Regions from separate parts of the Streptomyces venetus genome, predicted to be linked through region 2. Evidence: riboswitches for the same ligand, from Rfam matches in the RefSeq annotation. Region 2 holds a riboswitch; the other holds the start of a gene.
What was found. Region 2 has a riboswitch for glycine ahead of gcvT (glycine cleavage system aminomethyltransferase GcvT). Riboswitches for the same ligand answer to the same signal wherever they lie in the genome.

Region 1 (15,597 bases), on a different contig from region 2:
TGTCCGGGGGCCGTCACTGCGCGTCACCCCGCGCGACTTCCCGTTCATGGCTCGTACGCCTTCCCACCGATACCCGCTTTCCGGAAGACTCCTGGAAGTTTCGCTGATCGCGCGTCGACGGAGGTGGGGCAAGTGGAAGCACGTGGGGCCGACGCCGGGGGCAAGGTCACGATCACGGAGATCGCCCGGCAGGCCGGCGTGTCCGTACCGACCGTGTCCCGGGTCGTCAACGGCCGGTCCGACGTGTCGCCGCAGACCCGGGCCCGGGTCGAGGACCTGCTGCGGCGGCACGGCTACCGCAGGCGCGCCGCGTCCCCGGGCACCCGTGCGGCCCTGCTCGACCTGGTCTTCAACGACCTCGACAGTCCCTGGGCCGTGCAGATCATCCGTGGGGTCGAGGAGGTGGCCCACGCGGCCGGGGTCGGCACGGTGGTGTCGGCGATCCACGGGCGTTCGGGCGACGCCCGTGAGTGGATGCGCAATCTGCGCGCCCGTGCCTCCGACGGCGTCATCCTCGTCACCTCCGCCCTGGAACCGACGCTCCTCGAGGAACTGCGTGTTCTCGGCGTCCCGCTGGTCGTCGTCGACCCGGCCGGCTCGCCCGCCCTGGACGCGCCCACCATCGGCGCCGCGAACTGGTCGGGCGGCATGGCGGCCACCGAGCACCTGCTCTCCCTGGGCCACCGCAGGATCGGCCTGATCGCCGGCCCGCCGCGGCTGTTGTGCTCCCGGGCCCGGCTGGACGGCTACCGCGCGGCTCTGGAAGGCGCCGGCATCGCACTGGACCCTTGTCTCGTCGTTCCGGGGGATTTCCGGCCCGAGTCGGGCTTCGCCGCCTGCGAGACGCTGCTCGGCCTGCCCGAGCCGCCGACGGCCGTGTTCGCGGCGAGCGACCAGATGGCGCTCGGCGCGATCGAGGCGCTGCGCCGACGCGGGCTGCGCGTGCCGCAGGACATGAGTGTGGTCGGTTTCGACGACCTTCCGGAAGTCCGCTGGTCGGCCCCGCCGCTGACCACCGTCCGCCAGCCCCTGGCCGACATGGGCAAACTGGCCGTCCGCACGGTCCTCCGCCTCGCCCGCGACGAACAGCCGGACTCCCCCCGGGTGGAACTGGGAACGGATCTGGTCGTCAGGGCGAGCACGGCACCACCGCCGACGGCCGGCTGACGAACTCCGGCCGCACGGCGGTTGCGGACGGTCGTGCCGCCGGTGCGATGGGACAGCGGGGCACCACCCGCCCCGCTACCGCCCCCCGAGCGCCTCGCGCAGCGCGAAGTACGCGGGCTTCGGCCGCAGTTGCTCGTCCCACGGCAGGGCCGCGCCCTCGCCCGGGAAGAACGCCGGGATCCACGAGTACTTGTCGGTGTAGTCCCAGACGGTGATGCCGGCACAGCGGCGCACCGCCAGGCACGCCTCGGTCAGGTCCCGGTACCACTCGGCCTGCTGCGCCAGCTTCTCGTCGGTGGCGGGCAGCTGCATCCGTACGTCGACCTCGGTCAGCGCGGTGTCCAGCCCGAGCCGTGAGAAGCGGCGGAGGTTGTCCTCCAGGGTGGTGGGATAGCCGTACTGGAGGGCCAGATGGGCCTGGAGGCCGATGCCGTGCAGCGGGACACCCGCGGCCTTCAGCTCCTTGGCCAGCCGGTAGTACGCGTCGCTCTTCGGGCCGATCCCCTCGATGTTGTAGTCGTTGAGGTACAGCCTCACGCGCGGATCGGCCTCGTGCGCCCAGCGCAGCGCGTCGGCGATGTAGCCGGGCCCGAGCGTCTTGTAGAAGACCGACTCGCGGTACGTACCGTCCTCGTTGAACGCCTCGTTGACGACGTCCCAGGCGAACACCTTGCCCCGGTAGTGCCGTACCTCCGTCTGGACGTGCTTCTTCAGCACGGCCCGGAGCTCCGGGGCCGTCCACTCCCGCCCGGTGAGCCAGCCGGGCAGCTGGCTGTGCCAGACCAGCGTATGGCCGCGCACCTTCTGCCGGCCGGCCCGGGCGAGGTTCACGATCTCGTCGCCCTCGGAGAAGTCGAACACGCCCTGTTGGGGTTCGGTCGCGTACCACTTCATGCCGTTGCCGGGCGTGATCTGCCCGAACTCGCTGCCGAGCAGGGCCTTGTACGGTTCGTCGACCAGCTCGGGGTTGTCGGTGGCGCTGCCGAAGTAGCGGCCGTGGCGCTCGGCGAGGTCGGCGAGGGTCGGTTCCTTGCCGTGCCGCTCGGCGGCCTGTACCGCGGGCCCGGTGGCGATGCCCCCGGCCACCAGCACGGCGGCGAGCGCCCCGGCGAGTCTGAGTCGTGTGGCGGTCCTGCGCATGGTGCGACTCCTCACGGTCGGGTGGGTGGGGTGCGCGGCGCGGGTCAGCCCTTCGTCGCGCCGGCGGTGAGGCCGCCGACGAGCTGGCGCTCGGCGACCGAGTAGAAGGCGAGGGCGGGCACCATGGCCAGCACCAGATAGGCGAAGACCTTGGCGTACTCCGCGGAGTACTGCCCCTGGAACTGCTGCACGCCGATCGGCAGCGTCCACCACTGCGCGTCGGTGAACACCAGCAGCGGCAGGAAGAAGTTGTTCCAGCTGGTGACGACGGCCAGCACCGAGACGGTGCCGAGCGCCGGCCGCGCCATGGGGAGCAGCACCCGCCAGAAGAAGCCGAACGAGCTGCATCCGTCGAGGGTGGCCGCCTCCTCCAGCTCGCCGGGGATCTGCCGGAAGAAGCCGCGCAGGATGATGATGGTCATCGGCAGTCCGAAGGCCGCCTGCGGGAGGATCACGCCGAGAGGGTTGTCCAGCAGGTCCAGGGAGCGCAGCAGCAGGAACAGCGGCAGGGCCGCGACCGCGAACGGGAACATCAGCCCCATCGTGAACAGCGTGAACAGCGTCTCCCGGCCACGGAAGGCGAACCGGGCGAAGGAGAAGGCCGACAGCGCGGAGACCGCGACGACCAGGACGGTCGTGCCCACCGCGATCAGCGTGCTGTTGCCGATCAGCCGCCAGAAGTCCCCCGACCCGAGGATCTGCGTGTAGTTGGAGGTCACCCACGACTCGGGCAGTCCCACGGGGTTGCGGGAGAGCTCGTCGGTGGACTTGAAGCCGGAGAGCACGGCGTAGAGCAGCGGGACGGCCATGACCGCGCCGACGACGACCAGGACGAGATGCAGAGGAAGCTTCCTGCTCCGGGGCCCCCTGCCTTGAGGGCCCCTGCGGGATCGCTGAGCGGACGTCACTTTCCGTCACCCCGCATGGTCGTGGTGGCCCCTTCCAGATCGCGCCGGAGCACGAACCGCTGGTAGGTGAGGGCGAAGACGAGGCTGATGCCGAACATGACCACGCTGATCGCGCTGGCGTAGCCGACCTGGTAACGCTTGAAGCCGTACTGGAACAGGGTCACGGCCATGGTCTCGGAGTGGTGGTCCGGACCGCCCGCGGTGGTCACCCACACCAGGTCGAAGAGCTGGATCGACCCGATGACCGACAGGAAGACGCTGATGCGCAGGGTGGGCGCGAGGAGCGGCAGCGTCACGTTGCGGAAGCGCTGCCAGGGCCCGGCCCCGTCGATGAGCGCCGCCTCGGTCAGCTCCCTGGGGACGGCCTGGAGCCCGGCCAGGTACAGCATCATGTGGAAGCCGAAGTACTTCCAGGTCATGACCAGGAACAGGGTCGCCATGACGGTGGACGGATCGGCGAACCACTCCCCGCCGAGCCCGTCCAGCCCGATCCTGCCGAGGAACTGGTCGGCGAAGCCGTCGTCCGGGGCGAACATCATGCCGAACAGGACGCCCGTGATCGCCTCGGACAGCACGTACGGGGCGAAGAACAGCATTCGGTAGACCGCCCGGCCGCGCATCCGCTGGTTCAGCAGGACCGCCATGGCGAGCGCGAACGGCAGCTGGAGCGCGAGCGACAGCACGACCAGGACCAGACAGCGCCACAGATCGCCCAGGAAGACCTCGTCCTGGAAGAGCCGGGTGAAGTTCTCGCCGCCGATGTAGTCGGAGGGCATGCCGAAGCCACCCCAGCGGAAGAACGCGGCATACAGGGCGAACAGCATCGGCAGCAGCACGAGCCCCATGAACAGCACCAGGGCGGGCAGCTGGAAGCCGGTCGCGGTCAGCCAGTTCAGCGCGCGACGCCGGGCCCTCCCCCGGGCCCGGTCAGCGGCCGGCGGCGGCAGGCCGACGCCGGGGCCGGTCCGTTTCTCCGGCAGGAACGTGGAGGTCATCGCCGGCTACTGCTCTTCCTTCGTGGTCTTCGTGACCGACTGGGCGACCTGCTCCGGCGACTTGGAACCGGAGATGAGCGCGGCGACGCTGTCGTTGACCTCCTGGCCCACGGCGGGCGCGTACGCCTGGTCGAGGTAGAGCTGGAAGCCCGTGGCCTTCTTCAACTGGTCCTGTACGGCCTTGATGTTGGGGTCGGCGATGGCGCTCTCGGCTGCCGGGACGACGGGCAGCACGCCGGTCTTCTTGACCAGCTCCAGGTCGGTGGCCTCGGACGCGAAGAACCGCAGGAACTCGACGGCCTCCTGCGGCGCGCCCCGGCGCAGGGCGTGTCCGCCGCCGCCACCGAACACCTCGGTGATGGCGCCCTTGCCGCCCTCGACCGCGGGGAACGCGAAGAACCCGAGGTCCTTGCCCAGGCCCTTGCCCGCGTCGGCCTGCACCACGGGCGCCCACTGCCCCATGAGCTCCATGGCCGCCTTTCCGTTGCCGACCGTGGCGGCCTGGCCGGTCGGGGAGGAGTAGGCGGCGCCGAGGAAGCCCTTCTGGAACGGCTGGAGGCCGACGAGTTCCTCGAGGTGCTCGCCCGCCTCGACGAAGGGCGCGCCGGTGAAGTCCTTGGCGTCGTAGGCCTTCTGCAAAGCCTCGGCGCCGGCGGTGCGCATCGCCAGGTAGGCCCAGTAGTACATGCCGGGCCACTTCTCCTTGCCGGCCAGTGCCAGGGGCGTGACGCCGGCGGACTTCAGCCCCCGCACAGCGTCGAGGAAGCCGCTCCAGGTGGTCGGGGGTGCGCTGATGCCGGCCTTCTTGAAGAGCGCCTTGTTGTACCAGAAACCGATCATGCCGATGTCGAACGGGACACCGTAGGCCCTGTCGTCGATCAGATACGGCTCCTTGGCGACCGGCAGCAGGGCGTCCGCCCAGGGCTTGGTGCTGTCGGTGAGGTCCTCGACGAGTCCGGCTTCGACCTGCTGCTTCAGTACGCCACCGCCCCAGGTGTGGAAGATGTCGGGCAGCTTCCCGGAGGAGGTCAGGGCCGTCATCTTCGACTTGTAGGCGTCGTTCTCCAGCTGGACGATCTTTACCTTGACCTTGGGGTTCTGCGCCTCGAACTTCCGGGCGAGGGCGGCCCACACGGTCTTGGTCGGCTCGGTGGTGGAGATGTTCCACCACTCGATGGTGGTCGTCCCCGACGACCCTCCGTCCGAGTCCCCGCCGCATGCGGTCAGTGCCGTCATCCCCAGACCGGCCGCGGCGGAGGCCGCCAGGAAGCCGCGGCGGGACAGTGCCGGGTCGCCCATCATGCGCTCCTCGAAAGTTTCGGATCAGATTCAGAAAGCTGCGTCGTTGCCGCACCCTAGAGACAGCGGCCAAAGGGTGACAACCCCTCGGCGCGGGGAAATCTCCAGTTCAATAAAGGCAGGGGCACAGGGCGAAACATTCGATTTGCCAGACGAACGTTACGGGCCGGGTGCTCTGCTGATCACACAGGGTGTTCACCCCGGACCGACAAAGGATCGAGCTCGATCGGCGCTCAGCCGCACGAACAGGCGGCCCGGCAGCCGCCCCACACACCCTCAGCTCGCGTTTCACACCCCTGACCACCGTCGGCCGGGGTACCCGGGCGCAGTCTTAACGGAAGCTTGACGCGCCGAGGTCCCTCATTCAGAGGCCACTGCATCACGCTCCGCATACGCTGATCAGGCCGTCCAGGGATGGCCGGAACCACTCTGAACCGCACATCGGGAGCACGTCGATGGCCACCACCGAGCACCCGCCGCCGAGCCGTACGGAGCCCGCCCCATCCAGCCGCCTGCGCGCCTGGATGCTGGAGGGCCTGTCCGACATGGGCAAGCCGGGCGGCCACACCGGTCCCCACGCCGAGCCCGAGGCCCCGCACAAGGGTCAGCCCTGGTGGCGCGTGATGTGCCTGACCGGTGTCGACTACTTCTCCACGCTCGGCTACCAGCCGGGCATCGCCGCGCTCGCCGCCGGGCTGCTGTCACCGATCGCGACCATCGTGCTGGTGATCGTCACCCTGGCCGGTGCCCTGCCGGTGTACCGGAGGGTCGCCGAGGAGAGCCCGCACGGCGAGGGCTCGATCGCCATGCTGGAGCGGCTGCTCTCCTTCTGGCAGGGCAAGTTGTTCGTGCTGACCCTGCTGGGCTTCGCCGCCACCGACTTCCTCATCACCATCACCCTGTCGGCCGCCGACGCCTCCACCCACCTGGTCGAGAACCCGCATCTGACCGGTGTCCTGCACGACAAGCAGATGCTGATCACCCTCGTCCTGGTGGCCCTGTTGGGCGCCGTGTTCCTCAAGGGCTTCCTGGAGGCGGTCGGCGTCGCGGTCGCCCTGGTGGGCGCCTACCTCGCGCTGAACGCGGTCGTGGTGGTCGTCGGCCTCTACCACGTCGTCACCGCCGGTCATGTGGTCACCGACTGGTCCAGCGCGCTCACCGCCGAGCACGGCAATGTGTTCCTCATGATCGGCGTGGCCCTGCTCGTCTTCCCGAAGCTGGCGCTGGGCCTCTCCGGCTTCGAGACGGGCGTGGCCGTGATGCCGCACGTCAAGGGCGACGCGGACGACACGGAGGAGCGGCCGACCGGCCGCATCCGCGACACCAGGAAGCTGCTCACCACGGCCGCTCTCATCATGAGCGTCTTCCTGATCACCACCAGCTTCATCACCACCCTGCTGATTCCCGAGAAGGAGTTCCAGCCGGGCGGCCCGGCCAACGGACGCGCGCTGGCCTACCTGGCCCACGAGTACCTCGGCAACGGCTTCGGCACCGTCTACGACGTCTCGACGATCGCCATCCTGTGGTTCGCGGGTGCCTCCGCGATGGCGGGGCTGCTCAACCTGATGCCGCGCTACCTGCCCCGCTACGGCATGGCCCCGCACTGGGCACGCGCCGTACGGCCCATGGTCATCGTCTTCACGCTGATCGCCTTCCTGGTCACCTGGATCTTCGACGCCGACGTCAACGCCCAGGGCGGCGCCTACGCCACCGGTGTGCTGGTCCTCATCAGCTCCGCCGCGATCGCGGTGACCATCGCCGCCCGCAAGGCCCGGCAGCGGAACTGGACCATCGCGTTCGCGGTCATCTCCGCGGTGTTCCTGTACACCACCGTCGCGAACGTCATCGAGCGCCCGGACGGCGTGAAGATCGGCGCCTGCTTCATCGCCGGCATCATCCTGGTCTCCCTGCTGTCCCGGCTGGCCCGCGCCTTCGAGCTCCGCGTGACCAGCGTGACGCTGGACCCCATGGCGGAACGTTTCGTCCGGGACATGGCCAGCCGCCGGATGCGGTTCATCGCCAACGAGCCCGACCGACGGGACAAGGCCGAGTACCGCGACAAGATCGAGCAGATACGCAACGACAACGATCTCTCCGAGCAGGAGGACTTCGTCTTCGTCGAGGTGACGGTCACCGACCCGTCCGAGTTCGAGGCAAGCCTGACGGTACGCGGCGAGGTGCTCCACAACCGCTACCGCGTGCTGACCCTGGAGTCCTCCTCGATCCCCAACGCGCTGGCCGCGCTGCTCCTGCACGTCCGCGACACGACCGGCCGCACCCCGCACATCTACTTCGAGTGGACCGAGGGCGGCCCCTTCGCCAACTTCCTGCGCTTCTTCCTGTTCGGCCAGGGCGAGGTGGCCCCGGTGACCCGCGAGGTCCTGCGCGAGGCGGAACCGGACCGGAAGCACAGGCCGAGGGTGCACGTCGGCTGAGCGGACTCAGCCCTTGGCCGCTCTCCTGCCGAACCCCCTGCGGCCCGGCCGCACCACGACCTGCCCGAACTCGATCTCGCCGCTGATCCGCACGCGCAGCACGACCGGTGCGCCGGCCGCTCGACCGCGCCGCGCCTTGATCTGGGAGTAGTTCGTGACCAGCGAGTCCGTGTCGACGACGACGCCCGGCCGGATCACCAGCTTCAGGGCACAGGCTCGCATGTCGAGGTGGATGTCGAGGCTGTCGTGAGTGATCACCGCGTCGGTGAAGTCGAGCGTCACCTCGCCCCACGCGGAGCGGATCTCCAGACGCCGCGGCACCACCCAGCCGTCGCCACGCCAGGTCCTGGACCCCTCCTGCTCGATCCGGACGACCTCCTGAGCCGTCGCGCCGGGCCCGCTCGACACCTCCGGCAGATCCGCCGTGAGCACGGTGAGCTCACCCAGCGTACGGGCGGACAGCGCGGTCTCCAGCCGCTCGTCCAGCTCCGCCATGGTCAGCAGGCCGTCGCCCGCGGCCACGCGCAGCACGTCGACGATCCGGTCCCGGTCCGCGTGCGAGGCCCGCAGCTCCGGCGATCCACCGGTGCCCACGATCTCCCCCGCCATCACATCACCCCGATTCCCCCGGGCACGGCACCCGGCCCACCACCTGAAGACTAACGCTATATCGCGACATACCCAACGGCCAACCCCGCGTCCCTCGTGGGTGACGATCAAGAGCCACCCAGATGCACACGTACCCGGCATAAAGAGCTCGCCGGGCTACCGTGCACCCATGAGCCTGAGCATCCGCAACCAGCTCCCCGGCACCGTCACCACCGTCACGCCGGGCGAGGCCATGGCGACGGTCAAGGTGCGCCTCGCCGGCGGCCAGCACCTCACCGCGGCGATCACCCGCGAGGCCGCGGACGACCTCGGTCTCACCACGGGCAGCTCCGTGCGCGCCCTGGTGAAGTCGACGGAGGTCGCGCTGGCCACCACCCCCGTAGAGGGCCTGTCCATCCGCAACCGGCTCCCCGGCACGGTCACGGCCGTCGCGACCGGCGAGGCCATGGCCACCGTCCGGATCACCGTCGAGGGCGGCCAACTGACGGCCGCGATCACCAGGGACGCCGCCGACGACCTCGCCCTCGCGGCCGGCGCCCCCGTCGTCGCCCTGATCAAGTCGACCGAGGTGTCACTGGCCGCCGAGTGAGCCGGTGAACGGCGGGAGGGGCCCCGCCGGCAGCGGAGCCCCTCCCCCTGACGGGTCGGCCGGTCAGTCCTCGTACGCGTCCAGCGGCGGGCAGGAGCAGACCAGGTTCCGGTCGCCGAAGGCCTGGTCGATGCGGCGCACCGGCGGCCAGTACTTGTCGGCGGGGGAGACCCCGGCCGGGAAGACTGCGTCCTCACGGCTGTAGGTGTGCTCCCAGTCCCCGGCCAGCGTGCCGGCGGTGTGCGGGGCGCCGCGCAGCGGGTTGTCGTCCGTGGGCCACTCGCCGGAACCGACCTTCTCGATCTCCGCGCGGATGGCGATCATCGCCTCGCAGAACCGGTCCAGCTCGGCCAGGTCCTCCGACTCGGTCGGTTCGATCATCAGCGTCCCGGCCACCGGGAACGACATCGTCGGCGCGTGGAAGCCGTAGTCGATCAGCCGCTTGGCGACGTCGTCGACACTCACTCCGGTCGCCTTGGTCAGCGGCCGCAGGTCGATGATGCACTCGTGCGCGACGAGGCCGCCGGGGCCGGTGTACAGCACCGGGTAGTGCGGCTCCAGCCGCTTGGCGACGTAGTTGGCGCTGAGCACCGCCACCTGGGTGGCCCGCTTCAGCCCCTCACCGCCCATGAGCCGGACGTACGCCCACGAGATGGGCAGGATGCCGGCGGAGCCCCACGGCGCCGCGGAGAGCGGACCGACACCCGTCTCCGGGCCCGCCTCCGGCTGTAGCGGGTGGTTCGGCAGGTACGGCGCGAGGTGCTCCCGCACCGCCACCGGACCGACGCCGGGACCGCCGCCGCCGTGCGGGATGCAGAAGGTCTTGTGCAGGTTCAGGTGCGAGACGTCACCGCCGAAGTGGCCGGGCTTGGCGAGCCCCACGAGCGCGTTGAGGTTGGCCCCGTCGACGTAGACCTGCCCGCCCGCCTCGTGCACCTGGGCACAGATCTCGGAGACGTGCTCCTCGAAGACGCCGTGCGTGGACGGGTACGTGATCATCAGCACCGCCAGCTCGTCCCGGTGCTGCTCGATCTTCGCCCGCAGGTCCTCGACGTCGATCTCGCCGTCCTCGGCGGTCTTCACGACGACGACCTTCATGCCCGCCATCACCGCGCTCGCGGCGTTGGTGCCGTGCGCGGAGGAGGGGATCAGGCACACGGTGCGCTGTTCGTCCCCGTTGGCCCGGTGGTACCCGCGCACGGCGAGCAGACCGGCCAGTTCGCCCTGGGACCCGGCGTTCGGCTGGAGGGAGACCTTGTCGTACCCGGTGACCTCGGCGAGACGGTCCTCCAGCTCATGGATGAGCGTGAGGTAGCCCGCGGCCTGCTCGGCGGGCGCGAAGGGGTGCAGCTGCCCGAACTCGGGCCAGGTGACCGGCTCCATCTCCGTGGTCGCGTTGAGCTTCATGGTGCAGGAGCCCAGCGGGATCATGCCGCGGTCGAGCGCGTAGTCGCGGTCGGCGAGCCGCCGCAGGTAGCGCAGCATGGCCGTCTCGGAGCGGTGCTGGTGGAAGACGGGGTGCGTCAGGTACTCGTCGGTACGCAGCAGAGCCTCCGGAAGCACCTCCTCCGTTGCCGTGTCCAGCGCCTCGACGCCGCCTTCGACGCCGAAGGCGCCCCATACGGCACGCAGCTGGGCGCGCGTGGTGGTCTCGTCGCAGGCGATCGAGACGTGGTCGGCGTCGACCAGCCGCAGGTTGACCCCGTTCTCCCGCGCGGCGGCCACGACGTCGGCGGCCCTGCCCGGCACACGCACCGTCACGGTGTCGAAGTAGGCACCGTGCACGACCTCGGCCCCGCCGTTCTCCAGCCCGGCGGCGAGGATCGTGGCGTACCGGTGGGTGCGCCGCGCGATGCCCTTCAGGCCCTCCGGCCCGTGGTAGACGGCGTACATACCGGCCATCACGGCGAGCAGGACCTGCGCGGTGCAGATGTTGCTGGTGGCCTTCTCGCGGCGGATGTGCTGCTCGCGCGTCTGGAGCGCGAGGCGGTAGGCCTTGTTCCCGTCGGCGTCCACGGACACCCCGACGAGCCGGCCGGGCAGGCTGCGCGCCATCTTCTCGCGCACCGCCATGTAGCCGGCGTGCGGCCCGCCGAAGCCCATCGGCACACCGAAGCGCTGCGTCGTGCCGACCGCGATGTCCGCGCCGAGCTCACCGGGGGACTTCAGCAGCGTCAGCGCGAGCAGGTCGGCGGCGACGGTGACGATCGCCCCGAGCTCGTGCGCCTGGTCGACGACCGGCTTGATGTCCCGTACGGCCCCGGAGGCGCCCGGGTACTGGATCAGCACGCCGTTGATCTCACGCTCGGCGATCTCGGCCGGGATGCCGTCGGTGAGGTCGGCGACGACTACCTCGACGCCGGTCGGCTCGGCCCGGGTTTGGATCACGGCGACGGTCTGCGGCAGCGCGTCCGCGTCGACCAGGAACAGGCCCTTCTTGTTCTTGCCCAGACGCCGCGACAGCGCCATGGCCTCGGCGGCCGCGGTGCCCTCGTCGAGCAGGGAGGCGCCGGAGGTCGGCAGTCCGGTGAGGTCGGCGACCATGGTCTGGAAGTTGAGCAGTGCCTCGAGCCGCCCCTGCGAGATCTCCGGCTGGTACGGCGTGTAGGCCGTGTACCAGGCCGGGTTCTCCATGACGTTGCGCATGACGACCGGCGGCGTGAAGGTGCCGTAGTACCCGAGCCCGATCATGGAGCCGAGGACCTGGTTGCGGTCGGCGAGCAGGCGCAGTTCGGCGATCACCTCGGCCTCGCTGCGGGCACCCGGCAGGTCGAGCGCCTCGGTGCTCTTGATCACGGCCGGGACCGCGGCGGCCGTGAGCTCGTCCAGCGAGCCGTAGCCGACCTGCGCGAGCATCTTGGCGCGGGCCTCGTGGTCGGGGCCGATGTGGCGCTGCTCGAAGGGGACTGCCTCTTCGAGCTCGGAGAGCGGAATGCGATGGGCGGTCATTTGCGGAGGCCTCCTGGTCTGACACGACCTTCGAGGGGCACCACGGCGCGGGTACCCGGACGGCCTCCCCCTCTGTCATCTCAACCTGAGAGCTTCACCGGATCGCCCGAAGGCCTCCGGCTTTCACCGTCGGTGAGAGCGGAAGCCGTCGACACCCGCCCTGCTTTCCAGAGTGACCTCGTCCGTGCGGTACGTGTGCCTGAGAGATTCCGGGGAGGATTTGCTCCTTCGGCGCCTCCGATGATGTCCGGAGGACTCTCCCGCACGGGGTCAGCAGCCGTTGCCAGCCTACCAGCGAGGTCTACGCACGAACCTTCGAGTGGCCACACTCCCCATTGTGCCGTTTTGTAGTGTTTACGGATGAGTTGCGACCACGTGGAGGGCCCGTGCGAACCGAGATCGATCCGCGCAACCTGATCGGCCGCAAGGCGTTCGACCGCAACGGAACCAGGATCGGCACGATCGACGAGGTGTACCTCGACGACGCCACCGGGGAGCCGGAGTGGGCGGCCATACGGACCGGCCTGTTCAGCAGGGACGCCTTCGTCCCTCTCGAGCCCAGTGAACTGATCGACGGCGCCCTCCACGTCCCCTTCGACCGCGCCCTGATCAAGGACGCCCCCGACTTCGGCGTGGGCCGCCATCTCTCCCCTGAGCAGGAACTCCAGCTCTACCACCACTACGGCCTCGACGTGGCCGCCCCTCCCTCGCTCCCGGACCACGACTTCGGCAAGCTGGCCGGCAAGGACGAGAAGGCCACCTGACGCCCTCGACGGCCCCCTACGGGGCCACGGTCCGCGACCCCACGGCCCCCGCCCCACCATCCGGTCCTCGGCTCCCCTCCGGTCTCGGTAACACCAGCGGCAACGGATCCGCCGGCTCCAGCTCCGGATCGTCGGTCCGGAGCGTCCGCACCCGCCCCGGCTTCGAGTCGGGCGTCTCGAACCGCACGGTGACCCGCCCCAGTCCACTGCCCTGCACCCATCCGTGCCCGAACTCGGCGTGCCGCACGTCGTGCCCGGCGGGCCAGCGCCGCTCGGCGAGCGCCGGCCGCTCCTCGACCGGCGCCGTGGCGGGCTCCTCGACGGGCCCCTCCGCGTCCGCCCGCTCCCCCGCCGCCTGCGCGAAGAGGTCCTCCTGCGTGTAGTCGGCGAGCCCGCTGACCCCCACCCCGAGCAGCCGCACACCACCCGTCGTGTCGACCGAGTCCAGCAGTCTGGCCGCCGCCTCCCGTATCACCCCGGGGTCGTCCGTCGGCCCGCGCAGGGTCTCGGACCGGGTCAGCGTCGAGAAGTCGTACCGGCGCACCTTCAGCACGATGGTCCGCCCGGACAGCCCGGCCTCCCGCAGCCGCCGCACGCAGCGGTCGGCGAGCCGCTGCACCTCGAGACCGACACGCAGCCGGTCGTGGATGTCCACGTCGTAGGTGTCCTCGACCGACACCGACTTCGCCTCCCGCTCCGCCACCACGGGCCGGTCGTCCCGCGCCAGCGCCATCGCGTAGAGCCCGTGCCCGTGCGCCTTGCCCAGCAGCCGCACCAGCTCGTCCTCCCCCGCCTCGGCGATCTCCTCGACCGTGGTGATCCCGGCCCGCCGCAGATGGTCGCCGGTCGCCGGGCCGACTCCCGGCAGCGTCCGCACGGACATGGGGCCGAGCATGGCCCGCTCGGTCCCCGGCTCGATCACCACCAGCCCGTCGGGCTTGGCCTGCTCCGAGGCGATCTTCGCCAGCATCTTCGAGGCGGCGAGGCCGACCGACCCCGTGAGCCCGGTGACTGTCCGGATGTCCGTGCGCAGCCGCACCCCGGCCAGCCGCGCCGACCGCTCGTCCCAGGCCACTCCCCCGGCCTCCAGGTCCACGAAAGCCTCGTCCAGGCTCAGCGGCTCCACGAGCGGCGACAGCCCGTGCAGCAGCTCCATCACCCGCTCGCTGATCGCCCGGTAGAACCCGAAGCGCGGCACGAGGTAGGCGGCATGGGGTGCGAGCCGCCGGGCCTGCGCCATGGGCATCGCGGAATGCACCCCGAAGACCCGGGCCTCGTACGAGGCCGTGGCCACCACGCCCCGCGGTCCGAGGCCGCCCACCACGACGGCCTTCCCGCGCAGGCTCGGCTTGGACGCCTGCTCCACCGAGGCGAAGAAGGCATCCATGTCGAGGTGCAGGATCGTGGGCGCGGTTCTCACAACTCCGATGCTGCCCTACGCCACTGACAACGCCCCGGAGGATCACCCGCCCGTGGGGCAAGCGCTTGCCGACGGGTGCGTAAACGTCCCGCCTCAAGCGTTGACCGCGCTCCCGAGCGGCTCAGACCGCCCGGTTCCGCCGCCGCGCCAGTTCGTCCGCCGGATTGGTCCCCACCAGGGTCTCGCCGGTGTCGATCCGCTCCCCGTGCAACTGGGACAGTGCGCTCTCGACGTCCCGCCACACCACGCCCACGGCGATCCCGAAGACACCCTGGCCTCCTTGGAGCAGGGCATGCACCTCGTCCGGCGAGCTGCACTCGTAGACCGTCGCCCCGTCACTCATCAGCGTCAGGCGCTCCAGGTCGCTGAAACCGCGTTCCCTGAGGTGCTGGACGGCCGTGCGGATGTTCTGCAGCGACACCCCGGTGTCGAGGAACCGCTTGACGATCTTCAGGACGACGACGTCCCGGAAGCTGTACAGCCGCTGCGTCCCCGACCCGTAGGCGGGGCGCACACTCGGCTCGACGAGGCCGGTTCTGGCCCAGTAGTCCAGCTGCCGGTAGGTGATACCGGCGGCCGCACAGGCCGTGGGCCCGCGATAGCCGATCTGCTCGGACGCCTCGGACGCCATGGACGTCGTCCCTCCGCTGCTCGGCACGGCCGTAGAGAGCTGCGGAGCGTGATCGGCCGCGTCACCGGGCTGGGGATATCCCCCGCTCGCGCGGAGCCGAGAACCGGGGGGAGCGTACGGACCACTCACCCTGAGACTGCGCTCGGGGCCGCCCCCAGCCGTACCGTCGCCGCTGCTTCTCACGCCGACCTCCGTCCTTGACCTGCCTTCTCGACGGTAGGCAGTCACCAGGGGTGCGTCAACGATCGCCACACTCGCCACGCCGAGTGATAATCACCCTAAGAGTGGTTTCCCGTGCCCCACCGCGGGGAAAGGCTAGCCGAATGCCCTCGGGACGGGCCGTGTGACGCTCTCACTCGCCGCCGGCACATGCGGGCATTTCGCCCGTCCGACATGCGGCGGGCGGCCCTGACGCGGACCTTGTCGTCCACCGGGCCGCCCACATGTCCCACCGGCTGCCGCCGCTCCTCGCCGTCCGGCTGTCTCCGGCGTGCGGAGCTCACTGGCTGCTGCTGCCGAAGTCTTCCGGGGAGATCTGGTCGAGGAACTCGCGGAACTTCTCCACCTCGTCCTCCTGCTCGTCCGGGATCGCGATACCGGCGTCGTCGAGCACCGTGTCGCTGCCGTAGATCGGCGTCCCGGTACGCAGGGCCAGCGCTATGGCGTCGGACGGGCGGGCGCTCACCTCGAC
Region 2 (15,597 bases):
CAGCACGTCGTCCCGTCCTGGGACCTGAAGACGCTGTGGGTCAACAACAACCGCGGTCACACCCTCACCCCGATCGACCCGAAGACCGGAAAGGCGGGGAAGGAGGTGGAGGTCCACGACCCGTACAACCTCTACTTCACGCCCAACGGCAGGTACGCCGTCGTCATGGCCTCCCTCGACCGCGAACTGGTCTTCCGCGACCCGCACACCATGGAGATCAAGAAGACCGTCCCGGTCTCCTGCTACGGCGTCAACCACGCCGACTTCTCCCTCGACGGGCGCTACTTCATCGTCTCCTGCGAGTTCAGCGGCGAACTGCTCAAGGTCGACACCGAGAAGATGGAGGTCGTCGGGCAGCAGCGGCTGCCGTTCGACGGTGCCATGCCGCAGGACGTCAAGGTCTCGCCCGACGGCAAGAAGTTCTACGTCGCCGACATGATGGCCCACGGCATGTGGGTCCTGGACGGCGACCGGTTCACCGAGCCCACGCTGCTGCCCACCGGCAAGGGCTGCCACGGCCTGTACGTCAGCCGCGACTCCCGCGAGATGTACGTGTCCAACCGCGGCGAGGGCACGATCTCCGTCTTCGACTTCACGCGGGGCGAGCTGACCAAGAAGTGGCAGCTGCCCGACGGCGGCAGCCCCGACATGGGCGGCGTCTCCGCCGACGGCAAGGTGCTGTGGCTGTCCGGCCGCTACGACGCCGAGGTGTACGCCATCGACACCCGCACCGGCAGGCAGCTCGCCCGCATCCCGGTCGGCAGCGGACCGCACGGCCTCGCGGTCTACCCACAGCCCGGCCGCTACTCGCTCGGCCACACCGGCATCTTCCGGTGAGTGTCGTACAGCCGCACCTCCGAGGCCACGGGCCGGTGGCCGGCCGCCTTCGCAGTGGGTCCGTCGACCGACGCGTTCCTTGAGTCTCCACCCACTGGAAGGCCCAGACTTCCAGACATGATCGACGACGGCACCGGACTGCTCACCATCGGCGAGCTGGCCCGGATCACCGGACTGACCGTGCGCACCATCCGGTACTGGTCCGACGAGGGCGCGCTGCCGCCGGTGGCCCGGTCCTCGGGCGGATACCGGCTGTACGACGCCGCGTCCGTGGCGCGCCTGGAGCTGATCCGGACGCTGCGCGAGCTCGGACTCGGGCTGGCGGACGTCCGGCGGGTGCTGGCCGGTGAGACGACGGTCGCCCGGGTCGCGGCCGCGCACGTGGTCGCGCTGGACGCGCAGATCCGGTCGCTGAAGGTGACCCGCGCGGTGCTGTCGACGGTCGCCCGACGTGGCTCCGGAGCGGAGGAGATGACGCTCGTGAACAGACTGGCACGGCTGTCGGCGGCCGAGCGGCGGCGCATCGTGGAGGAGTTCGTGGACGAGGTGTTCCACGGACTGGACACGGCGGACCCCGTGATCCGCGAACGCATGCGGAACACCGCCGCCGAGCTGCCCGAAGAGCCCACCCCCGAGCAGGTCGACGCCTGGCTGGAGCTGGCCGAGATGCTCCAGGACCCGGACTTCAGGGCCCAGATGCGCAAGGTCGCCGAGTTCAACGCGGCCGACCGTGGTCATGACACACCCGCCGGGACGTCCCTGTGGTTCTCCCGGCGGCTCGTGCAACTCGGTGCCGAGGCCCGCGAGCGCGGCATCGCCCCCGGCTCGCCGGAGGCGGATCAGGTGCTGCGCGAGCTGCTGGGCGACGCCGACCCCGCCACCGTGCTGGACCGGCTGCGGTCGCACGCCACCGACAGGGTGGCCCGCTACCGCGAGTTGCTGGCGATCGTGAAGGGCGCCGGGCCCGAGGCGGCGTACCGGGAAGAGTTCGCGTGGGTGGTCGCCGCGCTGGAGACCCGCGCGGGCGGTTAATCTGACCTGCGTCAGCAAGACGCGTCGGTACGGCGCAGAACACGAGAGTAGGGGCGGATCGGTGGCGGACATCGAGGAAGCACGCAAGCAGTTCGAGCGGATCGATACGGACGGTGACGGTTACATCACCGCTGCCGAGTTCAAGACCGCCCTGGCCCGGTCGGGCGACTGGAACGTCACCGAGTCGGTCGCCGAGGTCGTCATCAAGGCCCGCGACCTCGACGGCGACAAGAAGCTGAGCTTCGACGAGTTCTGGTCCTACCTGAACAAGTAGTCGCCGCCGCTCCGGCTCCGACGGCTCCTTGAGCGAAGGGGCCCGGCTCGTCCTGGGACGGACCGGGCCCCTCGCCATGCCCGGCGAGACGACCCTGGCGAAGGAGCTGGGCGTGGGCCGCCCGAGCTCCGGACCCTGACCGGCCTGCGCGCCGACGCCCCGACCCCCCTTCCCGCCTGCCCCGAAGGCGGAACAGCCGCCCGCCCCGGAGTCGGAATAGCCCACCCGCCCCGCAGGTTGACCGTGGACACCAGCCCTCCACGAGGCGCTGTTCATCTCTCCAGGGGCGAGGCGACGACATGAAGATCGGCATCATCGGAGCGGGCAACATCGGCGGCAACCTGACCCGGCGGCTCACCGCCCTCGGGCACGACGTGTCCGTCGCCAACTCCCGCGGGCCGCAGACACTTTCGGCCCTGGCCGAGGAGACGGGCGCGACGCCCGTGACGGTCGGGGAGGCGCCGCGGGGCGCCGAGATCGTGGTGATCACCATCCCGCTGAAGGCGGTCCCGGACCTTCCCTCCGGTCTCCTCGACCAGGCGGCGGACGACGTCGCGGTCATCGACACCGGCAACTACTACCCCCGGCAGCGCGACGGCAGGATCGCCGCGATCGAGGACGACGGCCTCACCGAGAGCCGCTGGACCGAACGGCAGATCGGCCACCCGGTCGTCAAGGCGTTCAACGGCACGTACGCCCAGGACATCCTGGACCGCCCGCTCCCGCCCGGCGCCCCCGACCGCATGGCCCTCCCGGTGGCCGGCGACGACGAGGCGGCCAAGCGCAAGGTGCGGGACCTGATCGACGCCCTCGGCTTCGACACCGTCGACGCGGGCGGCTTGGACGACTCCTGGCGCCAGCAGCCCGGCACCCCGGTCTACGGCCTGCGCGGCGGCGTCGGGGCGGTCACCAAGGCCCTGGCGGAGGCGTCCCCGGAGCGCACTGCGGAGTTCAGGGGCTAGCTCAGGCGTCCTCGGCCCACTCCCGCAGCGCCGCCTTGCTCGCGAAGTCGGCCACGTTCTTGTCGAGCGGGTCGTCGGTGTACTGGTGGAAGCGCCATCTCGCCTTGATACGGGGCTTGCCCGCACTGACGTAGTCGGCGATCCACAGTCCGTCGCCCGCATAGGAGGTCTCGTCGACCGTGAGCCAGTAGTGCCGGTTGCAGTAGAGCACCACCTGGTTGTTCGGCCGGAGGTCCTTCAGCTTGCGGATGAACCTGTCCTTCTCCGCGTTGCTCGCGTGCGTCCCGCTGCCGGTCGTCTCCCAGTCGACGGCGAGGATGTCGCCCGCGCGGTCCGGGGCCTTGCCGACGAAGTACTCGGCCTGGGCGGTGAGGTTGCCGGGCCACAGGAAGTGGTAGAAGCCGACGACCAGCCCGGCGTCCCGAGCCCGTTTCGTCTGGGCGGCCAGTTTCGGGTTCACGTAGGACCGCCCCTCGGTCGCCTTGACGAAGACGAAGGAGAGGCCGTCGGTGTCGTAGGAGGAGGACTGGTAGGCGCTCACGTCGATACCGCGCAGCATGGGACTCCCTGTGGTGCGGGTGGGGCTGAAGTTCCCTCGGTCCCGGGGTTGTTGTTATGCCCCGCGACGGCAGCCGTACGCCGGGCGCGAGGGGGCTCGCGACCCGGCGGTGGTGAACGCCGGTCGGTTTGACGGTCGGTTTCAGGAGGGGGAGTCGGCCGGAGCGCGGGCCGCGTCGTCGGCGGTGGCCTCCCGGTCGTCCAGGGAGACGTGCCTGGTCTCCTTGCCGAGCAGGAGCGCGATCAGCGTCAGCACCGCCATCGCCGAGAGGTAGACGCCGACCAGCCACGGCGAGCCGTCCCCGGTCTCCCACAGTGCCACGGCGATGAACGGTGCGACCGCCGCCCCGAGGATCGAGCTGACGTTGTAGGAGATGCCGGAGCCGGTGTAGCGCACGCTGGTCGGGAAGAGCTCGGGCAGGAGGGCGCCCATCGGCCCGAACGTCATGCCCATCAGGGTGAAGCCGAGCACGAGCCACAGCAGCACGCCGAGGGTGCCGAGTTCGATCAGCGGCACCCAGACCAGCCCGAAGACCATGATCGCGACGGTGATCCAGATCAGGGTGACACGCCGCCCGTATCGGTCCGCGAGGGGGCCGGAGACCAGGGTGAACGCGGCGAAGAACAGCACGCCGAAGATCATCATGAGCACGAACGTCGTGTAGTCGTACCCGAGCCCGGGCACGGCGGCGTCCTTCGCGGTGCGCCCGTAACTCAGCGAGAACGTGGTCATCAGGTAGAAGAGCACATAGGTCGCCAGCATGATGAAGGTGCCCAGGACCAGCTGCTTCCCGTGGCTGCGCACCACGGTGGCGAGCGGCAGCCGCCGCACCCCGCCGGACTCGCGGGTCCGGGCGAAGACCGCCGACTCGACGAGCCGGGAGCGCACCCACAGCCCGATCGCGACCATCACGGCGGAGAACAGGAACGGCACCCGCCAGCCCCAGCTGACGAAGGCCTCCGAGGGCTGCGAGGGGTCGGCGCCGGCCGCGGACGGCAGCAGCGCGCCCATGACCAGGAACAGGCCGTTGCCGATGATGAAACCGAGCGGGGCGCCCAGTTGCGGGAAGGTGCCGTACAGGGCGCGCTTGCCGCTGGGGGCGTTCTCGGTCGCGACCAGGGCGGCGCCGCTCCACTCGCCGCCGAGCGCGAAGCCCTGCGCGAGCCGCATCAGCACGAGCAGCGCGGTGGCCACCCAGCCGGCCTGGGCGTAGGTGGGCAGGACGCCGATGAGGAACGTGGCGATGCCCATGGTCAGGAGCGAGACGACGAGCGTCTTCTTGCGGCCGAGCCGGTCACCGAGGTGCCCGAAGACGACGGCGCCGATCGGACGGGCGACCATCGCGGCGCCGAACACCGCGAAGGACGACAGCAGCGCGGTGGTCGGGTCGCTGCTCGGGAAGAACAGCTGGGGGAAGACGAGCACCGCGGCGGTCGCGTAGATGTAGAAGTCGTAGAACTCGATCGTCGTGCCCATGAGGCTGGCGACGAGGACGCGGGACCGTGGGTTGACGGGCGTCGGGGCTGAACCAGGGGCTGGGGCGGGCATCGTCGGTCCTTCACGCGTGAAACATGGTCACTGCAACGATGTCAGCCATCTTGTTTTTCGGTATTGCCATCTCGCATCGCAAGACGACGCCCGGTGACCCGGTGCCCCGGCGCTCAGCACTCGATGATGTTCACCGCCAGCCCGCCCCGGGCCGTCTCCTTGTACTTGACCGACATGTCCGCGCCGGTGTCCTTCATCGTCTTGATGACCTTGTCCAGGGACACCTTGTGGGAGCCGTCGCCGCGCATCGCCATGCGTGCGGCGGTGACGGCCTTCACCGCGGCCATGCCGTTGCGTTCGATGCACGGGATCTGGACCAGGCCGCCGACCGGGTCGCAGGTGAGGCCGAGGTTGTGCTCCATGCCGATCTCCGCGGCGTTCTCGACCTGTTCCGGGGAGCCGCCGAGGACCTCGGCAAGCGCGCCCGCCGCCATCGAGCAGGCGGAGCCCACCTCGCCCTGGCAGCCGACCTCGGCGCCGGAGATGGAGGCGTTCTCCTTGAACAGCATGCCGATCGCGCCCGCGGCGAGCAGGAAGCGGACCACGCCCTCCTCGTCGGCGCCGGGCACGAAGTTGACGTAGTAGTGGAGGACCGCCGGGATGATGCCGGCCGCGCCGTTCGTCGGGGCGGTGACGACCCGGCCGCCGGCCGCGTTCTCCTCGTTCACCGCCATCGCGTAGAGGGTGATCCACTCCATGGCGAGGGCCTTCGGGTCGCCCTCGGAGCGCAGCTTGCGCGCGGTGTTCGCGGCGCGGCGGCGGACCTTCAGGCCGCCGGGCAGGATGCCCTCCTGGGACAGGCCGCGCGCCACGCAGTCCCGCATCACCTGCCAGATCTCCAGCAGGCCCTCGCGGATCTCCTCCTCGGTGCGCCAGGCGCGCTCGTTCTCCAGCATCAGCGCCGAGATGGACAGGCCCGTCTCCTCGGCCATGCGCAGCAGCTCGTCGCCGGTGCGGAAGGGGTACTTCAGCACGGTGTCGTCGAGCTTGATGCGGTCCGCGCCGACCGCGTCCTCGTCGACGACGAAGCCACCGCCGACCGAGTAGTACGTCTTCGTCAGCAGCTCCGCGCCCGAGGCGTCGTACGCCCACAGGGTCATGCCGTTCGCGTGGTACGGCAGGGCCTTGCGGCGGTGCAGGACCATGTCGTCGTCGAAGGAGAACGCGATCTCGTGCTCGCCCAGCAGGTTCAGCCGGCCGTCCGCCTTGATCGTGCCCACCCGCTCGTCGGCCGTCTCCACGTCCACCGTGCGCGGCGAGTCGCCCTCCAGGCCGAGCAGCACCGCCTTCGGCGTGCCGTGGCCGTGGCCCGTGGCACCGAGCGAGCCGTACAGCTCGGCGCGCACCGAGGCCACCGAGTCCAGCAGCTTCTCGTTGCGCAGCCGCCGGGCGAACAGCCCGGCCGCCCGCATGGGGCCGACCGTGTGGGAGCTGGACGGGCCGACGCCGATCGAGAACAGGTCGAAGACCGAGATGGCCACGGGGGTACTCCTGACTACGGGGTGGTGCACAGGGGGTGGGCCGCCGCGCCCGCAGGTGGCGGCACGGCGACCCCGAGCGGTTCTCGTTACTTGTTCAGACCCGGGTACAGCGGGTGCTTGTCGGCCAGGGCCTTCACCCGGGCCTTGAGCGCCTCCGCGTCGTAGGACGGCTTCAGCGCCTCGGCGATGACGTCCGCGACCTCCGCGAAGTCCTCGGCCTCGAAGCCCCGGGTCGCCAGGGCCGGCGTGCCGATCCGCAGACCGGACGTCACCATCGGCGGACGCGGGTCGTTCGGGATCGCGTTGCGGTTGACGGTGATGCCCACCTCGTGGAGGCGGTCCTCGGCCTGCTGACCGTCCAGCTCCGAGTGGCGCAGGTCCACCAGGACCAGGTGGACGTCCGTGCCGCCGGACAGGACGTCCACACCGGCCGCCCGGGCGTCGTCCTTCACCAGACGCTCGGCCAGGATGCGGGCGCCCTCCAGCGTACGGCGCTGGCGCTCCTTGAAGTCCTCCGAGGCCGCGACCTTGAAGGCGACCGCCTTGGCCGCGATCACGTGCTCCAGCGGACCGCCCTGCTGACCGGGGAAGACAGCGGAGTTGATCTTCTTGGCCAGTTCGGCCGTGGAGAGGATCACACCGCCGCGCGGGCCGCCCAGCGTCTTGTGGGTCGTGGTGGTGACCACGTGCGCGTGCGGCACCGGGTTGGGGTGCAGCCCCGCCGCCACGAGACCGGCGAAGTGCGCCATGTCGACCATCAGGTACGCGCCGACCTCGTCCGCGATCCGGCGGAAGGCGGCGAAGTCCAGCTGCCGCGGGTACGCCGACCAGCCCGCGACGATCAGCTTCGGCCTGGACTCCTTGGCGAGCCGCTCCACCTCACCCATGTCGACCCGGCCGTCCTCGCCCACGTGGTAGGCGACGACGTCGTAGAGCTTGCCGGAGAAGTTGATCTTCATGCCGTGGGTCAGGTGCCCGCCGTGCGCGAGGTTCAGGCCCATGATGGTGTCGCCCGGCTTGAGCAGCGCGAACATCGCGGCGGCGTTGGCCTGGGCGCCCGAGTGCGGCTGGACGTTGGCGTGCTCGGCGCCGAACAGCTCCTTGACGCGGTCGATCGCGATCTGCTCGACCACGTCGACGTGCTCGCAGCCGCCGTAGTAGCGGCGGCCCGGGTAGCCCTCGGCGTACTTGTTGGTGAGGACCGAGCCCTGTGCCTCCATGACCGCGGCCGGAGCGAAGTTCTCCGAGGCGATCATCTCGAGCGTGGACTGCTGGCGGTGCAGCTCGGCGTCGACCGCGGCGGCCACGGCCGGGTCGAGCTCGTGCAGGGGTGTGTTCAGGACGGACATACGGCTACGACTCCTCAGCCGGCGGAGAACGCGGTGTACTCGTCGGCGGAGAGCAGGTCGCCCGGCTCGTCCGTGACGCGCACCTTGAACAGCCAGCCGCCCTCGAAGGGGGCCGAGTTCACCAGGGACGGGTCGTTGACGACGTCCTCGTTGACCTCGGTGACCTCGCCGGCGACCGGGGAGTACAGGTCGGAGACCGACTTGGTCGACTCCAGCTCGCCGCAGGTCTCGCCCGCGGACACCGTGTCACCGACCTCGGGGAGCTGGACGAAGACGACGTCGCCGAGGGCGTTCGCGGCGTGCTCCGTGATACCGACCGTCGAGACGCCGTCCTCGGCGGCCGACAGCCACTCGTGCTCCTTGCTGTAGCGCAGCTGCTGGGGGTTGCTCATGGCCTGAATTCTCCTGTACGCGCGGGAGTGCTGATGAAGGGAACCGCTGGTGAGCGGGAGGATGACGGGCCCGGGACCGCGGTGGCGGCCTACGGCCAGTGTCTACTTCTGCCGCTTGTAGAACGGCAGCGCCACGACCTCGTACGGCTCGTGACTGCCCCGGATGTCCACGGCCACACCGGGCGTGCCGGGAGCGGCGTGCCCGGCGTCGACGTAGGCCATCGCGATCGGCTTGCCGAGCGTGGGGGAGGGGGCGCCGGAGGTGACCTCGCCGATCACCTCGCCGCCGGCGACGACCGCGTACCCGGCGCGCGGGACCCGGCGGCCCTCGGCGACCAGGCCGACCAGGACGCGGGGCGGGTTCCGCTCGGCGCGGGAGGCGGCCTCTGCCAGCGCCTCGCGCCCGACGAAGTCGCCCTCCTTCTCGAACTTCACCACCCGGCCGAGCCCGGCGTCGAAGGGGGTGAGGGAGGTGCTGAGCTCGTGCCCGTAGAGCGGCATGCCCGCCTCCAGGCGCAGCGTGTCGCGGCAGGACAGCCCGCACGGGACCAGCCCGGCGCCCTCGCCTGCCTTGGTCAGGGCCTGCCACAGCTCGACCGCGTGCTCCGGCTTCACGAACAGTTCGAAGCCGTCCTCGCCGGTGTACCCGGTACGGGCGATCAGGGCCGGGACACCCGCGACCGTACCGGGCAGCCCGGCGTAGTACTTCAGGCCGTCGAGGTCGGCGTCGGTCAGGGACTTCAGGATCCCCGGCGACTCGGGGCCCTGTACGGCGATCAGGGCGTAGGCGTCCCGGTCGTCGCGCACCTCGGCGTCGAAGCCGGCGGAACGTTCCACCAGCGCGTCCAGGACCACCTGGGCGTTGGAGGCGTTGGCGACCACCATGTACTCGGTCTCGGCCAGCCGGTAGACGATCAGGTCGTCGAGGATGCCGCCGTCGGCCCGGCAGATCATGGTGTAGCGGGCGCGGCCGGGCTTGACGCCGCCGATGTTGCCGACCAGCGCGTGGTCGAGGAGGGCGGCGGCCTGCGGGCCGGTGACGGTGATCTCGCCCATGTGGGAGAGGTCGAAGAGCCCGGCCCTCGTGCGCACGGCGTTGTGCTCGTCACGCTCGGAGCCGTAGCGCAGGGGCATGTCCCAGCCGGCGAAGTCGGTCATCGTCGCGCCGAGCGAGCGATGCAGGGCATCGAGCGCGGTGTGACGGAGTTCTCCTGTACTGCTCACGGTCGGTGTCTCCCAGATGCATGACGGGCGAGGTCGTTCCTCCCCATCTGTCATCGGAACCTGAGAGGTTCGCCATGACCACACGGGGCACGGCTTGCACCTTGGGTGGAGCCGCCCGGTGGGCGACCCGCTTTTCAGATGTGCCTCGCCCGCGCGGTAACGGGGCCTGAGAGATTCAAGGGAGGGACTTGCTCCTTCGGCGCCCCAGCGTCAGCGGTGCTGGGAACTCTCCCGCGCGGATTCAAACGGCCGGTATGCAGTTGGCGGGCACATCATTGCACGCATCCTCGCGGGGTGGCAGGGGGAACACCCTGTAGCAGGGCTGTTGCAGGAAGAGGACTGAAACAAGAGGCATCGGGCATTACCTTCTCTTTACACTCGGCGGGGATGGGACTCCGTACCTGGCCCCAGGGGAGGACGATCACGGTGAACAGGACCACCGCGTACGCCACGACGTCGGGCATCGCGCTGCCCGAGCAGCCGGCCGCTCCGGCCCGGGCGGTCTGCGGCCCGCTGCCCGTGCCGGTCGTCCGCGATCTGCGCGACCGCTCCGGCCGCGGCCCGCAGGCGCTGCTGTTCGGCCCCCGCGACCTGGTCGTGGTCACGGGCCTGCCCGGCAGCGGCAAGTCCACGCTGATGCGGCGTACCGTGCCGGGCCGGCGCGTCGACTCCCAGGACACCCGCGACCGCTGGGAGGACCGCATGCCGCGCTTCCTGCCCTACGCGGTCTACCGGCCGCTCGTCCGCCTCGCCCACTACGCCGGGCTGCGCCGCGCCCTGCGCGCCGGTGAGGGCGTCGTGGTGCACGACTGCGGCACCCAGACCTGGGTCCGCCGCTGGCTGGCCCGCGAGGCCCGACGCCGGGGCGGCACCCTGCATCTCCTGCTCCTCGACGTCACACCGGAGCAGGCCCTGGCCGGTCAGCGCGACCGCGGTCGCGGCGTCTCGCGGTACGCCTTCCTGCGCCACCGCGCCGCGAGCACCCGCCTGCTGCGCTCGGTGGAACGCGGCGACCTCCCCGCGGGCTGCGGCTCGGCCATCCTCGCCGACCGCAACACGGCCAACACCCTGCACCACATCGGCTTCACCCACTGACCCCCACGGCCCGAGGCCCATACAACGCGCCTGCCGCCGTGGCACCGGGAGCCCGCGCAGCGTGGTTCGGCGCTGGTCGCGGCGTCGTGGGCCGCGGGGCGTCCGCGGGTTTGAGGCTTGGCGGCTTGGGTGTCGGGGTGTCGGTGTCCGTGGGTTGTGGTTCGGGGGCGGTCGTCCGGGGTCCGCCCGTGGCGTGGTCTCGGACCGGTCGCGTTCGCTCGTGCACTGTGGTTCGGCGCTGGTCGCGGCGTCGTGGGCCGCAGGGCGCCCGCAGGTTGAGGCTTGGCGGTTCGGGTGTCGGTGTCCGTGGGTTGTGGTTCGGGGGCGGGCGCCCGGGGCCCGTCTGTGGCGTGGCTTCGGACCGGTCGCGTTCGCTCGTGCACTGTGGTTCGGCGCTGGTCGCTGCGTCGTGAGTCGCAGGGCGCCCGCGGAAGCAGGGACGGCGGCTCGGGCGTCGGGCACCCGCGCCGTGCGGTTCGCGGCCGTCCGTGCACACCGGCGTGGCTTCGGACCGGTCGGGCTCGCCCGTGCAGCGGGGTTCGGGGTCGGTCACCCCGGAGTCCGGGCCTGCCCGGGCGGTGTGCTTCACCCGCTGGGCGTCTGCTGACCGCTCGCCGTGCGCGAGCCGCTAGCCTTCTTAGCCACAGCAGTGGTTTCAGGCAGGCGGTAGGCAGATGGACTTCCCGGCGGACTTCTCCGCGGACTTCCCGGCGCAGACGCAGACCCACCCGCACGGTGGATGGCCCGGCAACGAGCTGGAGGAGGTGCTCTCGGCCTCCCTCGGCGCCGGGCCGTCGGCCGCCGGGCGGGTCATCGAGGTGCTCGGCCGGAGTTTCGTCTGGATCCCGCTGCCCAGCGGCGGCGGCCCGAACAGCGGCCCCCTCGACCTGCCCGGCATCGAGATCGACGGCCAGGCGTTCGTGCCGGTGTTCAGCTCGGAGGAGCAGTTCCGCCAGGTCGTCGGCTCCCACATGTCGTACACCATCGCCCCCGCCGTGGAGTTCGCCCGCGGTCTGCCCCCGCACGCGGGGATAGCCGTCAACCCGGGTGGGGTGGTCGGCATCCCGCTCCCTCCGCCCGCCGTCGCCGACCTCTGCCGGGCCGGCCGGACCCCGCTGGACGGGCCCGCGAGCGGCGGCCGGGTCCGCCTCTTCGAACCCGACTGGCAGGACGACCCGGTGGACTTCCTCGCCGCCGCCTCCGCGGAGTTCGAGGCGACCGGCGTCGTCCTCACCGCCCGCCGCTGCCTCGCCGCGATCGAGACCGCCGACCCGGTGATGTTCGTGGGCGTCGAACTCTCCCAGTGGGAAGGCGACCTGCGGGCCCTCCCCCTGGAGGCCCTGACCCGTGCCGTCACCGTCGCCCCGGCCCCCTGGCCCGTCAACCTGGTGCTCCTGGACGTGGCGGAGGACCCCGTGGGTGACTGGATGCGCCACCGGGTCCGGCCCTTCTACCAGCGGTAGGGCGACGCCCCGGAGGGGCGCGGGAACCACACGCCGCTCGCACCCGCAGGGCGGCACCAAGCCCCGGGCTCCCGCGCGGGCTTAAGCTAGGTCACGGTCGAGGCGTTGGTACGAAGGGGCGGTAAAGGGTGAGCGCGAGCGGCACGGCCGCGGCCGGACAGGTCGAGCACATGCTGCGCCAGGTCACGCCCGGGCGCTACGACGCCTACGAGGCGCTCCTGCGCGCGCTGGCCACCCCGCACTCCGGCCAGATCTGGATGCTGCTGTGGCACGGCCAGGCCGGTTCGCCCGACGCCCAGTACGGCAACATGGAGGTCGACGGGCACGGTTACGCGCCCTGCGTCACCTCCGCCCAGGAGCTCTCGGCCAGCGGCTGGAACCGCTCGTACGAGGTGGTCGACGGAGTCGACGTCGCCCGCGCCCTCTACCCCGACCACTACGGCCTCTGGCTCAACCCGCACGCCCCGGGCGGCGGCGTCGGCATCCCCTGGCTCGACCTGCGCCGGATCGCCACGGGCCTGGACCGCCAGCCCGCCGGCCCCCTGCGGCTGTCCGAACCGGCCATCGAGATCCCGCAGTTCTACGCCCTGCTCGCACAGAACGCCCACCGCACCCCGGCCGTCCGCTCGCTGCGCCGCGCCTGGGTGCAGCCCGCGCTCGGGGCGCCGTACCTCGCCATCGGCCTGGATGTGTACGACACCTCGCCGCCGGCCGTGGACTCCGTGCGCGCGATGATGCAGCAGTCCCTCGGCGCCGTACCGGACGGCCTGCCCGTGTCGACCGTCGCGATGTCCGACGAGCACGACCCGGTCGCCATGTGGCTGCGCGCCAAGGCCCGCCCCTTCTACGACCGCGAGGCCCACGCCACCGCCCCGGTCCAGGCCCCGGTCTCGGGCTACGGCTACCCGCCGGCGCAGGGCCGGTACTGACCGGTCCCGGGCGGCTTGGAAGAGCTCTCCCGCACCATCCTCCCAAGGTGACGACCACTCAGCTCTCCGCGCGTAGATAAGGGCGAAATGTGCGGACGTGTCCTAAAATCCCCCAGACGCAGCGCGTCCGACCCCCGTTACCCGCTGTCCGGATAACGGAACCCCGCAGACAGCATCACGTTTACGCATCCTTTCACCGCCAAGTCTGGCAACAGATCGCCAAAGCGTTGAAGACTCCCCGCAAGACACGGGCCGGGTCGGTCTTGTGTACGAGACAAACAAAACCGCTACAGCGGCAGCCAGGGGCTCGGCGATCGCCGGCCCGAGAGGGGTCAATCGCACCGTGACCGCACCCATCGAGACCACCGGGGCGGAAGCCGGAGCACAGCCCGAGGCCGTGCTCTCCGGGGTCAAGAAGAGCCAGATCGAGGGTCGCTCGCTCACCCAGATCGCCTGGATGCGCTTCAAGCGGGACAAGGTGGCGATGGCGGGAGGCGTCGTCGTCATCCTGCTCACGCTGCTGGCGGTGTTCTCCAAGCCCATCCAGTGGATCTTCAACCTCGATCCCAACAAGTTCAACCAGGACCTCATCGACCCCGCGCTGCTCGCCCCCAAGGGCGGCTGGGGCGGTATGAGTTGGGACCACCCCCTCGGTGTGGACCCCCAGTACGGCCGGGACATGCTCGCCCGCATCATCGACGGCTCCTGGGTCTCCTTGCTGGTCGCGGGCGGTGCCACGCTGCTGTCGGTGTGCATCGGCACGGTGCTCGGTGTCGTCGCCGGCTACTACGGCGGCTGGGTCGACAGCATCATCAGCAAGCTGATGGACACCTTCCTCGCCTTCCCGCTGCTCCTGTTCGCCATCTCGATCTCGGCGTCCGTGCAGGACGGATTCTTCGGTCTCGACGGACTGTCCCTGCGCATCTGCGTGCTGATCTTCGTGATCGGCTTCTTCAGCTGGCCGTACATCGGCCGCATCGTCCGCGCGCAGACCATGACCCTGCGCAAGCGGGAGTTCATCGAGGCCGCAACCAGCCTCGGCGCACGCGGCCCGTACGTCCTGTTCCGGGAACTGCTCCCGAACCTCGTCGCGCCGATCCTCGTCTACTCGACGCTGATCATCCCGACGAACATCCTGTTCGAGGCCGCGCTGAGCTTCCTCGGCGTCGGTATCGCTCCGCCCCAGGCCTCCTGGGGCGGCATGCTCAGCAACGCTGTGGATCTCTACACGGCTGATCCGCAGTACATGTTCGTGCCCGGACTGGCGATCTTCATCACCGTCCTGGCCTTCAACCTGCTGGGTGACGGGCTGCGTGACGCCCTCGACCCTCGCAGCAAGTGATCCATCGAATGAGGGGGCTTCCTCAGGTGAAGACGAGAAGGGTGACCGCCGGCGTTGCGTCGGTCCTGGCACTGTCGCTGGGTGCTGCCGCGTGCGGCGGCGGAGGTGACGACAACGACGGGGGAGGCAGCGGCAAGAAGGACGCCGCGCTGAACTCGATCGTCAACGCGTCGAGCAAGAAGGGCGGGACGGTCTCGTACGAGCACTCGGACGTGCCCGACTCGCTCGACCCGGGCAACACGTACTACGGCTGGGTGCAGAACTTCTCCCGCCTCTACGGCAGGACGCTCACCACGTTCAAACCGGCGGCGGGCAAGGACGGCCTCACGGTCGTGCCCGACCTCGCCGAGTCCCTCGGCAAGTCCAGCCCGGACGCCAAGACCTGGACGTACAAGCTGCGTGCGGGTGTGAAGTTCCAGGACGGCAAGCCGGTGACGTCCAAGGACGTGAAGTACGCCATCGAGCGCTCCAACTTCGCGCCCGAGGCCCTGTCCAACGGGCCGACGTACTTCAAGTCGTATCTGGAGGGCGGCGACAAGTACAAGGGTCCCTACAAGGACAAGTCGGCCGACGGCATCAAGTCCATCGAGACGCCGGACGACCGGACCATCGTCTTCAAGCTGAAGCAGCCCTTCGCCGACTTCGACTACCTGGCGACGTTCTCCCAGACCGCGCCGGTGCCGCAGGCGAAGGACGACGGCGCGAAGTACGTGCAGCACATCGTGTCCTCCGGCCCGTACCAGTTCCAGTCCTACGAGGAGGGGCGCGGCGCCACCCTGGTGCGCAACCCGCAGTGGGACCCGAAGACGGACCCGATCCGCAAGGCTCTGCCGGACAAGGTCACGATCAAGTTCAAGGTCAACCAGGTCACCATCGACAACGACCTGCTCTCGGACAAGATCACGGGTGACGCGGCGGGCACCGGTGTGGCTCCGCAGACCCAGCCGAAGGTGCTGGCCGGCAAGAACGCCGGTCAGACGGACAGCTCGTACGCGGGTGCCACGCAGTACATCGCGCTGAACCTGCACGTGGCCCCGTTCGACAACATCCACTGCCGCAAGGCCGTGCAGTGGGGCCTCGACAAGCAGTCCGTGCTCGACGCCATGGGCG

Region 1: linked by a shared signal. The riboswitch ahead of gcvP (aminomethyl-transferring glycine dehydrogenase) and the one ahead of gcvT (glycine cleavage system aminomethyltransferase GcvT) in region 2 are both predicted to bind glycine.

The regions. Positions count from the first base shown of each region.
Region 1 covers NZ_BAABET010000014.1:7,860-23,456, reverse strand. Annotated here, with positions in the region: gene ABEA82_RS34955 (LacI family DNA-binding transcriptional regulator) at 133-1,167, shown strand; gene ABEA82_RS34950 (endo-1,4-beta-xylanase) at 1,243-2,307, opposite strand; gene ABEA82_RS34945 (carbohydrate ABC transporter permease) at 2,352-3,116, opposite strand; gene ABEA82_RS34940 (carbohydrate ABC transporter permease) at 3,212-4,210, opposite strand; gene ABEA82_RS34935 (extracellular solute-binding protein) at 4,217-5,509, opposite strand; gene ABEA82_RS34930 (APC family permease) at 5,965-7,944, shown strand; gene ABEA82_RS34925 (DUF1707 SHOCT-like domain-containing protein) at 7,951-8,553, opposite strand; gene ABEA82_RS34920 (TOBE domain-containing protein) at 8,723-9,142, shown strand; gene gcvP (aminomethyl-transferring glycine dehydrogenase) at 9,206-12,091, opposite strand; glycine riboswitch at 12,269-12,364, opposite strand; gene ABEA82_RS34910 (PRC-barrel domain-containing protein) at 12,478-12,855, shown strand; gene ABEA82_RS34905 (DNA polymerase IV) at 12,872-14,275, opposite strand; gene ABEA82_RS34900 (MerR family transcriptional regulator) at 14,397-15,089, opposite strand; gene ABEA82_RS34895 (bifunctional nuclease family protein) at 15,406-15,597, opposite strand, start outside.
Region 2 covers NZ_BAABET010000011.1:22,670-38,266, forward strand. Annotated here, with positions in the region: gene ABEA82_RS30895 (YncE family protein) at 1-837, shown strand, start outside; gene ABEA82_RS30900 (MerR family transcriptional regulator) at 955-1,869, shown strand; gene ABEA82_RS30905 (EF-hand domain-containing protein) at 1,931-2,143, shown strand; gene ABEA82_RS30910 (NADPH-dependent F420 reductase) at 2,443-3,105, shown strand; gene ABEA82_RS30915 (glycoside hydrolase family 25 protein) at 3,107-3,664, opposite strand; gene ABEA82_RS30920 (MFS transporter) at 3,806-5,212, opposite strand; gene ABEA82_RS30925 (L-serine ammonia-lyase) at 5,326-6,693, opposite strand; gene glyA (serine hydroxymethyltransferase) at 6,780-8,042, opposite strand; gene gcvH (glycine cleavage system protein GcvH) at 8,057-8,434, opposite strand; gene gcvT (glycine cleavage system aminomethyltransferase GcvT) at 8,537-9,658, opposite strand; glycine riboswitch at 9,696-9,802, opposite strand; glycine riboswitch at 9,803-9,902, opposite strand; gene ABEA82_RS30945 (AAA family ATPase) at 10,085-10,753, shown strand; gene ABEA82_RS30950 (enhanced serine sensitivity protein SseB) at 11,428-12,216, shown strand; gene ABEA82_RS30955 (enhanced serine sensitivity protein SseB C-terminal domain-containing protein) at 12,345-13,145, shown strand; gene ABEA82_RS30960 (ABC transporter permease) at 13,489-14,487, shown strand; gene ABEA82_RS30965 (ABC transporter substrate-binding protein) at 14,496-15,597, shown strand, end outside.